2 regions of the Streptomyces sp. NPDC088745 genome follow, and region 2 is predicted to be linked to the other one. Evidence: predicted binding sites of a transcription regulator. Region 2 holds the regulator's gene; the other holds the start of a gene.
The links. The regulator HrcA, encoded in region 2, represses chaperone genes, less so after heat shock. The targets are predictions, from matches to a motif close to TTNGCACTCNGNNNNNCNGAGTGCNAA.

Region 1 (7,701 bases), on a different contig from region 2:
CGATCTGGAACAACTTCTTCCTCCCCCTGGTGATGCTGTCGGACCAGAAGCTCTTCCCGCTGAGCCTCGGTCTGTACGCGTGGAACTCCAACGCCCACGCCGAGCCGACGTACCTCCCGATGGTGGTCACCGGCTCCCTCCTCGCCGTCGTCCCCCTGATCGTCGCCTTCGTCTCCCTCCAGCGGCACTGGAAGGCCGGACTCACGGCCGGCAGCGTCAAGTGACGGACGGTTTCCCTTGGCGCCGAACGACCTGATGAGGAGCCCGAGTTCCACCATGCACCACGCCACTGACAACCGGCCCGGCACCGCCGCCGACCGGGGCCCGGCCGCACGCCGACCCCGCACCCTGCTCGCCATGGCCCCCGGCCTGGCCGACCGGCTCCTCACCGAGGAGCAGCGGACCCGGCTGGCCCGGATCGCCGACACCGACCCGTACCTCGTCGCCCACGACCTGCACTCCCCCGCGTACGCCGGGGCCCTCGCGGAGGCGGAGGTGCTGCTCACCTGCTGGGGGGCGACGCCGCTCACCGCGCCGGTGCTGGAGCGGGCGCCCCGGCTGCGGGCGGTCGTGCACGCCGCCGGGTCGGTCAAGCACCACGTCACCCAGGCCTGCTGGGAGCGGAACATCGTGGTCAGCGCGGCCGCCGGAGCCAACGCGCTGCCGGTCGCCGAGTACACCCTCGCGGTGATCCTCCTCGCGGGGAAGGGGGTGGGGCGGGCCGCCCGGAAGTACCGGGAGCTGGACGGCGCCCCCCACGACTGGCGCACCGAACTGGCCGCCTGCGGCAACTACCGGCGCACGGTCGGGATCGTCGGGGCCTCCCGGATCGGGCGGCGGGTCATCGAACTGCTGCGCCCCTTCGACGTGCACGTGCTGCTGTACGACCCGTACGTGAGCGACGCCGAGGCGGCGCGGCTGGGGGTGGAGCCGGCCGGGCTGGGCGAGCTGTGCGCCCGCAGTTCGGTGGTGTCCGTGCACGCGCCGCAGCTTCCGGAGACCCGGCACCTGATCGGGGCCGCCGAACTGGCCGCGATGCCGGACGGGGCGACGCTGGTCAACACCGCGCGGGGGGCGCTGGTGGACGAGGAGGCGCTGCTGGAGCAGTTGCGGACCGGACGGCTGGAGGCCGTACTCGACGTGACCGATCCGGAGCTGCCGCCGCCGGGCTCGCCGTTCTACACCCTGCCGAACGTGCTGCTCACCCCGCACCTGGCGGGGTCGTTCGGGAACGAGCTGCACCGGCTGGCGGAGCACGCGCTGGACGAGCTGGCGCGGTACGGGGCGGGGCTGCCGTTCGTGGAGCCGGTGCGGGCGGACGGGCTGGGGCGGTCGGCCTAGCACCCGCTTCGGGCTGTGCGCCCGGACGCGCCGAAGCCCGGCCCCCGTTCCGATGAACAGGGGCCGGGCTTCGGCGCGTGCGGCTGCCTACCGGGGCTCAGCCTCAGTGGGAGTGGCCGTGACCGTGGCCGTGGCCGGCGTCGGCCTCTTCCTCGGCCGGCTTCTCGACGACCAGGGTCTCGGTCGTGAGCAGCAGGGAGGCGATGGAGGCGGCGTTCTCCAGGGCGGAGCGCGTCACCTTGACCGGGTCGATGACGCCGGCCTTGACCAGGTCGCCGTACTCGCCGGTGGCGGCGTTGAAGCCCTGGCCCTTGTCGAGCTCGGCGACCTTGGAGGTGATGACGTAACCCTCGAGGCCGGCGTTCTCGGCGATCCAGCGCAGCGGCTCAACGGCGGCGCGGCGGACGACCGCGACACCCGTGGCCTCGTCGCCGGTCTTGTCGAGGTTGCCCTCCAGGACCTTGACGGCGTGGACGAGCGCGGAGCCACCACCGGAGACGATGCCCTCCTCGACCGCGGCGCGGGTCGCGGAGATGGCGTCCTCCAGACGGTGCTTCTTCTCCTTGAGCTCGACCTCGGTCGCGGCGCCGACCTTGATCACGCAAACACCGCCGGCGAGCTTCGCCAGGCGCTCCTGCAGCTTCTCGCGGTCCCAGTCGGAGTCCGTGGACTCGATCTCGGCCTTGATCTGGTTGACGCGGCCCTGCACGTCCTCGCTGTTGCCGCCGCCGTCGACGATCGTGGTGTCGTCCTTGGTGACGGTCACGCGGCGGGCGGTGCCCAGCACGTCCAGACCGGCCTGGTCGAGCTTGAGGCCGACCTCCTCGGCGATGACGGTGGCACCGGTGAGGGTGGCCATGTCGCCGAGCATCGCCTTGCGGCGGTCGCCGAAGCCGGGGGCCTTGACGGCCACGGCGTTGAACGTGCCGCGGATCTTGTTGACGACGAGGGTGGAGAGCGCCTCGCCCTCGACGTCCTCGGCGATGATCAGCAGCGGCTTGGAGCTGCCGGCCTGGATGACCTTCTCGAGCAGCGGCAGCAGGTCCTGGATCGAACCGATCTTGCCCTGGTGGATCAGGATGTACGGGTCGTCGAGGACGGCCTCCATACGCTCCTGGTCGGTCACCATGTACGGCGACAGGTAGCCCTTGTCGAAGGCCATGCCCTCGGTGAAGTCGAGCTCCAGGCCGAAGGTGTTGGACTCCTCGACGGTGATGACACCGTCCTTGCCGACCTTGTCCATCGCCTCGGCGATGAGCTCGCCGACCTGCTGGTCCTGCGCGGAGAGCGCGGCCACGGCGGCGATGTCGGACTTGTCGTCGATCGGGCGGGCGGTCGCGAGGAGCTCCTCGGACACGGCCTTGACCGCGGCGTCGATGCCCTTCTTCAGGGCGGCCGGGGACGCGCCCGCGGCGACGTTGCGCAGACCCTCGCGGACGAGCGCCTGGGCCAGCACGGTGGCGGTGGTCGTACCGTCACCCGCGATGTCGTTGGTCTTGGTCGCCACCTCCTTCACGAGCTGGGCGCCGAGGTTCTCGTACGGGTCGTCGAGCTCGACCTCGCGGGCGATGGTGACACCGTCGTTGGTGATGGTCGGGGCGCCGAACTTCTTGTCGATGACGACGTTGCGGCCACGGGGGCCGATCGTCACCTTCACGGTGTCGGCAAGCTTGTTGACGCCGCGCTCAAGGGCGCGACGGGCGTCCTCGTCGAACTTCAGGATCTTCGCCATGGAGCTTTTCAAGTCCTCTCGGAATAACGAACTGCGGCACGTCGCAGATGCAGAAAACGAACTACGCCCCTCGCCGCCCGGCGTGTGAGCGGGGGCCAGGGGCGCAGTCCAAGAAATGCGGGAAGTGAGGTACTCCCCGGCCTGCTTACTTCTCGATGATGGCGAGAACGTCGCGGGCCGAGAGGACGAGGTACTCCTCGCCGCTGTACTTCACCTCGGTGCCGCCGTACTTGCTGTACAGCACCACGTCGCCGACGGATACGTCGAGCGGAAGGCGCTCGCCGTTCTCGAAGCGGCCCGGGCCCACGGCGAGGACGACGCCCTCCTGGGGCTTCTCCTTCGCGGTGTCCGGGATGACCAGGCCAGAGGCCGTGGTCTGCTCGGCGTCGAGCGGCTGGACCACGATGCGGTCCTCAAGCGGCTTGATGGCAACCTTGCTGGCGGTCGTCACGATCCGGTCTCCCCCTTCGGAGATCTCACGGGGTTAACAGTCTGGGGTGGCGACCAGGTGGATCCGTCGTCGCGGGTGCCGGACCTGCCCGTCGCTGTGTTGGCACTCTCCAGTGGTGAGTGCCAGAGCCGAGACTATGACGCGGTTAGCACTCGGTCAAGCGGAGTGCCAATTGAAGACCCCCGGGGGTGGCACGCGCGTGCCGGGAGCGGGGGAGGACGCGGGTCCGTTCGGGGGGCGCGGGTACGTTCGGGGGCGCGGGTCCGCTCCGGGGGGCCGGGCCCGTTCGAGGGGCCCGGGTCCGTTCTGGGAGCGCGGCGGCGGGAGCGCCGCTGCGGGCGGGACCGGCCGCGGGCTAGAGGTAGTCCTCCAGGCGGGCGACAGTGAAGCCCTGGTCCTGGATGCGGCGGAGCATGCGGGTCGTCATCTCGGTGATCGTCGAGCCCTTGAGCTCGGCGGGGCCGCGGAAGTGGGCGAGGACGATGTCGCCCGGCTTGAGGCGCTTGCCCTCCGCGTACTGCATGTTGTGGATCTGCATGGACTCCCGCCACAGGACGAGTGCCTTCACCCCGCAGGTCCCGGCGGCGCGCACGGTGGCGTCGTTGTAGTTGCCGTACGGCGGGCGGAAGAGGGTGGGGCGGGTGCCGAAGTGCGCCGCGAGGCGGTCCTGCTGGTCGCAGATCTGCTTGCGCTGGGCCTCGTAGGGGAGGGTGCGGAGGTTGGCGTGGCCGGTGGTGTGGTTCTGGATCGTGCCGTTGCCCGCGTCGCGGAGCTTCTTGAAGTGGCCGTAGTCGCTCCCGGCGACGCTGTGCGTGAGGAACATGCTGATCGGCAGCTTCAGGTCGCCGACCATCTTGACGAACTCGGGGTCCTTCTCGGCTCCGTCGTCGTAGGTGAGGAAGACGACCTTGTCGTTCGTCTTCACCCGGTCCAGGACGACCGGGGGCCCGGAGGGCTTGAGGACGGGGGTGCGGTCCGGGGACGCCGGGGCCGGCGCGAGGGGCTTGGCGAGGCCCCAGCGGGTGTACGCCTCGGCCGGTACGCCCCGGGGGTCGAGGCGGGGGGCGGCGGGGGCGGGGTTGCCGGGGGCGGTGGGGGCCTCGCGGTTCGCGGCCTTCGAGGGCCCCTCCCCCACCCCCTCCCCGGAGCCTCCTCCGGAACAGCCGCTCGCCCCCACGGCCAGCACACCCGCCGCCACCGCTCCCGCCACCCACAGCCCCGGCCGGCGCACCCGTACTCCGCTCACTGCGTTCCTTCGCCCTTCGACAACGACCCGGCGCGCTGTGCCGGAGGGCGTGCGATTCCCGCTTCCCCGCTACGAGAGGGAAACCCGCCCCCACGCGTTCCCCCGCACGCCCACGACCTTGCACGAGAAGGTCACAGGGCCCGCCTCCCGGACAGGAGCCGGCAGGCCGGCCGGTGGCCGGTGGCCGCCTGCCGCCGGATCACACGTAGTCCTCCAGCTTGGCCACGGCGTATCCCCTCGCCGTGATCGTCTTCATGACCCGGCGGATCATGTCGGGCATGGAGCCCTTCCAGTCGTCCCGCCCCCGGAAGTGCGTGAGGACGATGTCGCCGGGGTGCAGGTCCTTGTCCCACTCCCGCCACTCCATCCGGTCGGGGAAGGCCTCCGCCGCCCACAGCGGCACCGCCTTGACCCCGCACGTCTTCGCGGCGACGAGGGTGTCCTTGTTGTAGTTGCCGTACGGCGGGCGGAACAGCGGGGGCCGCTTGCCGTAGCGCTTCTCGATGTTGGCCTGCTGGCCGCAGATCTCGCGCTTCTGCTGCCGGTAGGTCAGGCCGGGCAGGAAACGGTGGTTGAGGGTGTGGTTGTGCAGGGCGACGCCCTTGTCCTGCATCTTCTTGAAGTAGCCGTAGTCCTCCTTCACCAGGTAGTCGGAGAGGAACGAGCTGTACGGGATCTTCAGCTCGTCCATCATCCGGAGCAGCTCGGGGTCCTTCTCCGCTCCGTCGTCGATGGTCAGGAACACGACCCGGTCCTTGACCGGCACCGTCGTGAACACCGGCGGCAGGCCCTCCGCCACCTGCCCCTCCACCTCGAAGCCCTTGCGGGTCGTGAGCCTCGGCTTCACCTTCGGCGGCGCGGGCGCCGTCAGCGGTACCTGCACCAGCCCCCAGCGTCTGGCCGCCGCCGCCCTCGCCGCCTGGGCCCGCCGCGCCTTCTCCGCGGGTGAGAGCAGTGCGCCGGCCGCACCGTCGACCTCCCTCCCCTGCTCCTCGCCCCTCCCCTCCTTGCCGGTGCCGGACCCTCCCTGTCCGCCCGTCCGCTCTGCCGGGGTCGCGCACCCCGAGGCGATCGCGGCCGTGACCAGAACCGCTACGGCAATGCTGCCCCGTTTCCGCCCGACACCTCGGCAGTTGTCCACAGAGAGGCCTCTTTCTTCGTTTTGTCTTACAAGACGCATGGCGCCGCATCCTGTCAGCGCCCCACGCTCCGGACCGGACGACACCGCGAGCGAGTACGCACCGTCGCCCGCTCGGCCCACACGAGGCAGGCACCCGTACGGACGCCCGCGCGGCACCCGCGCGGCACCCGCACAGCCCGCGCGCGGCTCCCGCACCGCGACCGCCCAGCGACCGGTGCTCCCCGGCTGGCCCACAATGGACCGGGTGAAGACCCCCTCCGCCGACGCCCGCACCAGCGCCGCCCCCACCCCCGACGCGGCCGCCGCGCCCGAAGCCGCCCTCGCCGCCCTCCTCACCCCCGAGGGGCAGGCCCTCCTCGCCGAGCTGCGCGACTACGACCCCGCCCAGGCCCTGGCCCTCGCGACCCGGCTGCGCCGCGACCACTCCCCCGAGCTGGTGTCGGCGGCCCTCGCCCAGGCCCGGCTGCGCCAGCGGGCGGCCGCCAAGTTCGGCCCCGAGGACGCACAGCGGATGTACTTCACCCCCAACGGCGTCGAGCAGTCGACCCGCAGGTCCGTCGCCGACCACCGCGCGGTCCGCTTCCACGCCATCGCCGCCGCACAACAAGCCGCCCGGCAAGCGGAGCAGCCAATGGAGCAGCCGGCGGAGCGGCAACCGGAGCAGCCGGCCCCCCAGCCGGCCACCCGGCAAACGGACCCGCCGGCCGCACCGGGGCGAGCGGACCCCCCGACCCCCCAGCGCCCCCACACCGTCGACCTCTGCTCCGGCATCGGCGGCGACGCCCTCGCCCTGGCCCGCGCCGGCCTGCGCGTCACCGCCGTCGACCTGGACCCCGCCGCCTGCCTCGCCGCCCGTGCGAACGCCGAGGTCCTCCTCCCCGACCCCGCCGCGCTCCGCGTCGTACAGGCGGACGTCCTGACGTACGACACGGGCGGCGCGCACGCCCTGTTCCTCGATCCGGCCCGCCGGTCCACCAAGCGCGGCCGCATCTTCGACCCCGAGGCCTACTCCCCGCCCCTCTCCTTCTCCGTCGCGGCGGTGCGCGGGGCGGGCGCGGGCGCGATCAAGATCGCCCCCGGCATCCCGCACGAGCTCGTCCCGGACGACTTCGAGGCGGAGTGGATCTCCGACCACGGCGACGTCAAGGAGGCCGTCCTCTGGCACGCGCCGCCCGGCAGCCCGCACCTCGCCCCCGGCGGCCGCCGCGCCACCCTGCTCCCCTCCGGGGCCTCCCTCCTCGGCCGCGGCCTGCCGAACCCCGACGTCCGCCCGCTGGGCCGTTACCTGTACGAGCCCGACGGCGCCGTCATCCGCGCCCACCTCGTCGCCGAGGTCGCCGAAGACCTCGACGGCGGTCTGATCGACGAGACGATCGCGTACGTCACCGCCGACGAGCTCCGCCCCACCCCCTACGCCACCCCGTACGTCATCACCGACCAACTCCCCTTCAGCGTGAAGAAGTTGAAGGCGCTCCTCCGTGAGCGCGAGGTCGGCGTCCTGACCGTCAAGAAGCGCGGCTCCGCCGTCGAGCCGGAGGAACTGCGCAAGAAGATGAAGCTCGCGGGCAGGAACTCCGCGACCGTCTTCCTCACCCGTGTCGCGGGCGCCCCCACCATGCTGGTCGGCCGGCCCGCCCAGGGGTGGGAGCACGGCTCCGCTGGGTAGGCAGGCTCCCATGACACACATCGAGAAGGCTCTCGCCGAGTCGCTGAGCATGCTGCGGCCGCATGCCGACACGTGCGACTGGTCGTCGTTACCGGCCGGTCCGCCGCAGCAGCGGATGGAGTGG
Region 2 (7,701 bases):
TTCCGCGCGATCCGGCCGCGGCCCGGTCCCCGGCACCCGTGCCCGCGGGCGGGCGCCCGGCTCCGGCGCCGGGGTCAGGACCACCGTCCGGTGCGTCCCAGCAGCAGCGCGGTGGCCGCCGTGCCCGCCGTGCTCGTCCGCAGCACGCTGCGGCCCAGCCGGTACGTTCCCGCCCCCGCCCGCGCGAACAGTTCCAGCTCCTGCGGCGAGACCCCGCCCTCGGGACCGACCACCAGCACGAGGGAACCCTCCGCGGGCAGCTCCGCGAGCGCCAGCGCGGCGCTGTCGGCGTCGCGGTCCTCGTGCAGGACGGCGGCGAAGTCGGCGGTGGCCAGAAGTGCGCCCACCTGCTTGGTGCTCATGGCGTCGGCGATCTCCGGGAAGCGGAGCCTGCGCGACTGCTTCCCGGCCTCCCGCGCGGTGGCCCGCCACTTGGCGAGGGACTTCGCGCCCCGCTCGCCCTTCCACTGGGTGATGCAGCGCGCCGCCTGCCACGGCACGACGGCGTCCACACCGGTCTCGGTCATCGTCTCCACCGCCAGCTCGCCGCGGTCGCCCTTGGGGAGTGCCTGCACGACGGTGATGCGCGGCCGGGGCTCCTCCTCGACGACGGTCCCGACGACCTCCACGACGAGCCGGTCCTTGCCCTCCGCGGCCACCACGACGGCCTCGGCGCCGCGCCCGCGCCCGTCGGCGAGGACGACGTCCTCCCCCGCCGTCAGCCGCCGCACGGACACCGCGTGACGCCCCTCGGGGCCCGCCAGGACGTACTGGCCGCCCTCGGGCACGTCCTCCACCACGAACACCGGCGCCGTCATGACGTCGACCTCCTCAAAGCCATCTCCGTCCACGCCGCGTCCGCCTCGGCCGACAGCACCTGCACCAGCCGCCCGGCGGGCAGGTCCCTCGCCAGCCGGTGGCCCTGCCCCGCCCACAGCGCCATGCCCTGGGCGTCCCCCACCCGTGCGGCGGCCTGCCGCAGCCCGGCGGTCAGGTAGTGCACCTCCGGGTAGGCGGAGGGCGCGTACCGCCCGTGCTCGCGCATGAAACGGTTCACCAGCCCGCGCGCGGGCCGGCCGGAGAACGCGCGGGTGAGTTCGGTCCGTACGAACAGAGGGTTCTTCAGGGCGTTCTTGTGCAGGGCGTGCGCACCGGACTCGGGGCACGCGAGGAACGCCGTGCCGAGCTGTGCCGCGTCCGCCCCGGCGGCCCGCACGGCGGCGATCTGCGCCCCGCGCATCAGCCCTCCCGCGGCGACCACCGGCAACTGCACGGTCTCGCGGACCTGCGTCACCAGCGACAGCAGCCCCAGGCCCCCGCTGCCGTCGGTCTGCGGGTCGTCCCGGTGGGTGCCCTGGTGGCCGCCGGCCTCGATGCCCTGCACGCACACGGCGTCCGCGCCCGCCCACTCGGCGGCCTGCGCCTCCTCCGGGGTGGTGACCGTGACGATCGTGTACGTCCCGACGTGCGCCAGCGCGTCGAGCTCGTCCCGGGAGGGGCAGCCGAAGGTGAAGGACACCACCGGCACCGGGTCGTCGACCAGGAGCGCCAGCTTGGCCTCGTACCCGTCGTCGGTGCCGTGGTCGTCCTGCTCGGCGATCGGCGTCTCGTACCAGGCGCTCTCGCTCGCGAGCTGCTGCCGGTACAGGTCGACGGCCGCCGGATCGGCGGCGGCCTGCGGCATGAACAGGTTGACGCCGAACGGCTTCGAGGTCAGCGCACGGAGCTGCTTGATCTCCTCGTACGTTCCGTCGGCGGTCTTGTACCCGGCGGCGAGGAAGCCGAGCCCGCCCGCGTCCGACACGGCCGCGGCCAGCTCGGGGCGGGACACCCCGCCGGCCATGGGCGCGGCCACGATTCCGCGCCGGCACAGCTCTCCCAGCGCGGGCACCACCCGGGTCTCAACAGACATGCCCGCATCGTTTCACGACACGGCCGACCCGCCGAATCGAACAGGAACGGGGCCGGGCCGCCAGGCCCGGCCCCGTTCCGCCACCCACCGGCTCAGCGGCCGTTGAAGGCGTCCTTCAGCCGCGAGAACAGTCCCTGCTGCCCCGGCTGGAACTGGCCCTGCGGCCGTTCCTCGCCGCGCAGCTTCGCGAGCTGGCGCAGCAGGTCCTCCTGCTGCGGGTCCAGCTTCGACGGCGTCAGCACCTCGACGTGCACGATGAGGTCACCGCGCCCGCCGCCGCGCAGGTGCGTCACGCCGCGCCCGTGCAGCGGCACCGACTGGCCCGACTGCGTACCGGGACGGATGTCGATCTCCTCGACCCCGTCGAGCGTCTCCAGCGGCACCTTGGTGCCGAGGGCGCCCGCCGTCATCGGGATGGTGACCGTGCAGTGCAGGTCGTCGCCGCGCCGCTGGAAGGTGGGGTGCGGCTGCTCGTGGATCTCCACGTACAGGTCGCCGGCGGGGCCGCCGCCGGGGCCGACCTCGCCCTCGCCCGCGAGCTGGATGCGGGTGCCGTTGTCGACACCGGCCGGGATCTTCACCGTCAGGGTGCGACGGGAGCGGACGCGGCCGTCGCCGGCGCACTCCGGGCACGGCGTCGGCACGACCGTGCCGAAGCCCTGGCACTGCGGGCAGGGGCGCGAGGTCATGACCTGGCCGAGGAAGGACCGGGTGACCTGCGAGACCTCACCGCGCCCGCGGCACATGTCGCAGGTCTGCGCGGAGGTGCCGGGGGCCGCGCCCTCGCCGCTGCACGTGGTGCAGACGACGGCGGTGTCGACCTGGATCTCCTTGGTGGTGCCGAAGGCCGCCTCGTTGAGGTCGATCTCCAGGCGGATCATGGCGTCCTGGCCGCGGCGGGTGCGCGAGCGCGGGCCGCGCTGCGACGCCGTGCCGAAGAAGGCGTCCATGATGTCGGAGAAGTTCCCGAAACCGCCCTGGCCGAAGCCGCCCGCGGCACCGCCGCCGCCGGAGGCCGACAGCGGGTCGCCGCCGAGGTCGTAGACCTGCTTCTTCTGCGGGTCCGACAACACCTCGTAGGCGGCGTTGATCTCCTTGAAGCGCTCCTGGGTCTTCGGGTCCGGATTGACGTCCGGGTGGAGCTCACGGGCGAGGCGCCGGAACGCCTTCTTGATTTCGTCCTGGGAAGCGTCGCGGCGCACGCCGAGTACGGCGTAGTAGTCCGTGGCCACTTACGACTCCGCCAGGATCTGTCCGACGTAACGTGCCACTGCGCGTACCGCTCCCATCGTTCCGGGGTAGTCCATGCGGGTCGGTCCGACCACGCCTAGTTTGGCGACTGCCTCGTCGCCCGAACCGTAGCCGACTGCGACCACGGACGTTGAACTGAGTCCTTCATGGGCGTTCTCGTGCCCGATGCGCACCGTCATGCCGGACTCGGTGGCCTCGCCGAGCAGCTTCAGCAGTACCACCTGCTCCTCCAGCGCCTCCAGTACGGGGCGGATGGTGAGCGGGAAGTCGTGGCCGAAGCGGGTGAGATTGGCGGTGCCGCCGATCATCAGCCGTTCCTCGGTCTCCTCCACCAGTGTCTCAAGGAGAGTCGCGAGCACCGTCGAGACGGTTCCCCTGTCCTCCGGCTCGAACGACTCGGGGAGGTCCTGCACCAACTGCGGCACGTCGGCGAACCTGCGGCCCACGACCCGGCTGTTGAGCCGGGCCCGCAGGTCCGCGAGGGAGGTCTCGCCGAACGGCGCCGGGCAGTCGATCATCCGCTGCTCGACGCGGCCGGTGTCGGTGATCAGCACCAGCATCAGCCGGGCCGGGGCCAGTGAGAGAAGTTCCACATGGCGCACCGTGGAGCGCGTCAGCGACGGGTACTGCACGACCGCCACCTGCCGGGTCAGCTGCGCGAGCAGCCGCACGGTGCGGGCGACGACGTCGTCCAGGTCCACGGAGGCGTCCAGGAAGTTCTGGATGGCACGCCGCTCCGGCGTCGACAGGGGCTTGACCCCGGCCAGCCGGTCGACGAACAGCCGGTACCCCTTGTCGGTGGGGATGCGCCCGGCGCTGGTGTGCGGCTGGGCGATGAACCCCTCGTCCTCCAGGGCCGCCATGTCGTTGCGCACGGTGGCCGGGGAGACCCCGAGCTGGTGACGCTCGGTGAGGGCCTTGGAGCCGACGGGCTCCTCCGTGCCGACGTAGTCCTGGACGATGGCGCGCAGCACTTCAAGTCTGCGTTCACTGAGCATCGCGCACACCTCCAAGCCGTGATGTTCCCTGGTGCCGATCGGACATGTGGAGCTTGTGCCCCGGTGTCCCGCTTGGCACTCACCGTGTGCGAGTGCCAGCGATTCCCCGGGTCAGTGTACGGCGGCGCGGTCCGGTCCGGGCAAGGGCGGCTGCTCACGCTAGCGTCACGGTATGGACATGCGATGGGAAGAGGCAGGCTGGGAACGTCTCGCTCCGGGGGTCGGCAGGCGGCGGATGCCCGGCTGGGACGCCACGATCGGCCTGGTGGCGGGGGCCCGGGGGGCCCTGCTGTACGACACGGGCTCCTCGCTGCGGGAGGGCGCGGAGGTACGGACGCAGGCCGAGGCCCTCCTGGGCCGCAGAGTGACGCACGTCGCTCTCGGCCACCCGCACTTCGACCACGTCCTGGGCACCGGGGCGTTCGCCGGCGTCGAGGTCTTCGCCGCGTCCGGCATGGACGTCCTGCTGACCACGCAGCGCGACGCGCTCGCCGACGACGCGGCCCGGCAGGGGGTGCCGCACGACGCCGCCGTCGAGGCCGCGGAGCTGCTGCGCGCCCCGCGGCACCTGGTGTCCGACGAACGCACCCTCGACCTGGGCAGCGGGCGCGGTGTCCTGTTCGCCAACCTGGGGCCCGCGCACAGCGGGCACGACCTGGTGGCCCTCGTACCGGGCCTCCGGGGCGGCCCCGGGGTCGTCTTCTGCGGGGATCTGGTGGAGGAGTCCGGGGAGCCGCAGGCGGGCCACGACGCGGTCGGCGGGCGGTGGCCCGAGGCGTTGGACCGGCTGCTGGCTTTGGGCGGCGAGGACGCCGTGTACGTGCCGGGGCACGGGGCCGTGGTGGACGCGGCGTTCGTACGGGCGCAACGGGACGCGCTGGCGCGCCGTTTCGGGGTCTCCCGACCGGTCGCGCGGCCGGTGTCGTAGCGTCGGCGGCATGCGCAGTTACAGCCCGGACTTCACGCCGCCGTGGAAGAAGCCGAAGCCCGTCCCCGAACTGGCCGCCGAGTACGACCTGGTGGTGGAGGAGGTGTCGACGGGCTTCTGCGGTGCGGTCGTCCGTACCGAGAAGACGGCGCAGGGGCCGACGGTCACCCTGGAGGACCGCTTCGGCAAGCACCGGGTGTTCCCGATGACCCCGGCGGGCTTCCTCCACGAGGGGACGCCCGTGACGCTGGTGCGCCCGTCCTCCGGTGCCGGTCCGGTGCGTCCCGCCCGTACCGCCTCCGGGTCGGTCGCCGTCGCGAACGCCCGCGCGCGCGTGGCGCGGGCGGGGCGCATCTACGTGGAGGGGCGGCACGACGCGGAGCTGGTGGAGCGGGTGTGGGGCGACGACCTGCGCGTCGAGGGCGTCGTCGTCGAGTACCTGGAGGGCATCGACGACCTGCCCGCGATCGTGGCCGACTTCGCCCCGGGCCCGGACGCCCGGCTGGGCGTCCTGGTCGACCACCTGGTGCCGGGCTCGAAGGAGTCCCGGATCGCCGCCCGGGTGACGGACGCGGACGTCCTGGTCGTCGGGCACCCGTACATCGACGTCTGGGAGGCCGTGAAGCCGTCGTCGGTGGGCATCCCCGGCTGGCCCCGGGTTCCGCGCGGCCAGGACTGGAAGACGGGCGTGTGCCGGGCGCTGGGCTGGCCGGAGAACACCGGGGCGGCCTGGCAGCACATCCTGGGGCGGGTGCGTACGTACAAGGACCTCCAGCCGGAGCTGCTGGGGCGCGTCGAGGAACTCATCGACTTTGTGACGGCCCCGGAGGACGACTGAGCGCCGCAGGACCGCTGAGGGCGGCACCCGGTGCCGGGGCGCCGGGGGGCGTGTCCGGCGCCGGGGGGTGTGTCAGGCACCGGGGGGTGTGTCAGGCACCGGGGGCGCCCCCGGCTCAGTCCACGAGGTCCCGCACCACGGCGTCGGCCAGCAGCCTGCCGCGCAGGGTGAGGACCGCGCGGCCCTCGGTGTAAGGACCGTCGTCCAGGAGGCCGTCCCTTACCGCCTTCTCGGCGGCGGCCAGCCCGGCGGGCTTCAGCAGGGACAGCTCGCAGCCCTCCACGAGGCGCAGTTCCAGGAGGATGCGCTCGACCCTGCGGTCCTCGTCGGAGAGCACCTCGCGTCCGGCGCCGGGGGACTTCCCGTCGCCCAGCGCCTGCGCGTAGGCGCCGGGGTGCTTCACGTTCCACCAGCGGACCCCGCCGACGTGGCTGTGCGCACCGGGTCCGGCGCCCCACCAGTCGGCGCCGCGCCAGTACAGCTCATTGTGCAGGCAGCGGCCCGCCCGGGAGGTGGCCCAGTTGGACACCTCGTACCAGGAGTACCCGGCGGCGGCGAGCGCCCGCTCCGTCATCAGGTAGCGGTCGGCGTGCACGTCGTCGTCGGTCATCGGGACCTCGCCGCGGCGGATGCGCCGGGCGAGCTGGGTGCCCTCCTCGACGATCAGGGCGTACGCGCTCACGTGGTCGGGGCCCGCGCCGATCGCCGCGTCCAGGGAGGCCTGCCAGTCGGCGTCGGACTCCCCCGGGGTGCCGTAGATCAGGTCCAGGTTGACGTGGTCGAACCCGGCCGCCCGCGCCTCGGCGACACACGCCTCGGGCCGTCCGGGGGTGTGCGTGCGGTCCAGGATCCTCAGGACGTGCTGTCGGGCGCTCTGCATGCCGAAGGAGACCCGGTTGAAGCCGCCCTCGCGCAGTTCGGCCAGGTAGGCGGGGTTCACCGACTCCGGGTTCGCCTCGGTGGTGACCTCGCAGTCGTCGGCGAGGCCGAACTCCTCGCGGATCGCCCCCAGCATCGTGACGAGGTCGGCAGCGGGCAGCAGGGTCGGCGTGCCGCCGCCCACGAACACCGTGCGCACCGGGCGCGGGTCGTCGCTGAGGACCTTGCGCGCCAGCCGCACCTCCTCGGTCAGCGTCGCCGCGTAGTTGTCCCGGGAGGCGAGCGCGCCGCCCGAACCGCGCAGCTCGGTCGCCGTGTAGGTGTTGAAGTCGCAGTAGCCGCAGCGGGTCGCGCAGTACGGCACGTGCAGGTAGAAACCGAGGGGCCGCTCCCCCGCGTTCCGCAGCGCGTCGGGAGGCAGCGCCCCGTCCTCGGGCATGGGCTCACCATCAGGCAGTACGGAAGGCATGCCCCCATTGTCCGCCCTCCGCGCGCCTTCCCGTCCCGCGGCCGCCCGGCGGGCTACTCGGCGCGCAGCACCAGCAGCGCGAGGTCGTCGTCGGGCGGCTCGTCCGCGAAGGAGTGCACCGCCCTGGTGATCCGCTCCGCCACCCCCTGCGCGGACAGTCCCGCGCACCGGGCGAGCTCCGCGGCGACGCCCTCGCCGTCGTCGAACATCGCCCTGCCGCGGCGGCGCTCGGTCACCCCGTCGGTGACGCTCAGCAGGGTCTCCCCCCGTGTCAGGACGAACGTCTCGCTCTCGTACGTCGCGTCGTCGAGGACGCCGAGCAGCACTCCGGGCCGGCCGGCCGTCCGGACCTCCCCGTCCGGTCGCAGCACCAGCGGCAACGGATGCCCGGCGCTGGAGACCGTGCAGCGCACACCGCCGCCGTCG

Region 1: groES (co-chaperone GroES) is a predicted target of HrcA. The motif match lies at 3,670-3,696, and genes of this name have one in related genera.

The regions. Positions count from the first base shown of each region.
Region 1 covers NZ_JBIVLB010000002.1:735,871-743,571, forward strand. Annotated here, with positions in the region: gene ACIP93_RS07880 (carbohydrate ABC transporter permease) at 1-224, shown strand, start outside; gene ACIP93_RS07885 (hydroxyacid dehydrogenase) at 277-1,341, shown strand; gene groL (chaperonin GroEL) at 1,445-3,073, opposite strand; gene groES (co-chaperone GroES) at 3,219-3,527, opposite strand; gene ACIP93_RS07900 (polysaccharide deacetylase family protein) at 3,880-4,770, opposite strand; gene ACIP93_RS07905 (polysaccharide deacetylase family protein) at 4,970-5,950, opposite strand; gene ACIP93_RS07910 (SAM-dependent methyltransferase) at 6,147-7,577, shown strand; gene ACIP93_RS07915 (hypothetical protein) at 7,588-7,701, shown strand, end outside.
Region 2 covers NZ_JBIVLB010000003.1:10,330-18,030, reverse strand. Annotated here, with positions in the region: gene ACIP93_RS09235 (16S rRNA (uracil(1498)-N(3))-methyltransferase) at 75-818, opposite strand; gene ACIP93_RS09230 (nitronate monooxygenase) at 815-1,912, opposite strand; gene dnaJ (molecular chaperone DnaJ) at 2,005-3,144, opposite strand; gene hrcA (heat-inducible transcriptional repressor HrcA) at 3,145-4,161, opposite strand; gene ACIP93_RS09215 (MBL fold metallo-hydrolase) at 4,334-5,089, shown strand; gene ACIP93_RS09210 (DUF3097 domain-containing protein) at 5,100-5,927, shown strand; gene hemW (radical SAM family heme chaperone HemW) at 6,043-7,275, opposite strand; gene ACIP93_RS09200 (SpoIIE family protein phosphatase) at 7,329-7,701, opposite strand, start outside.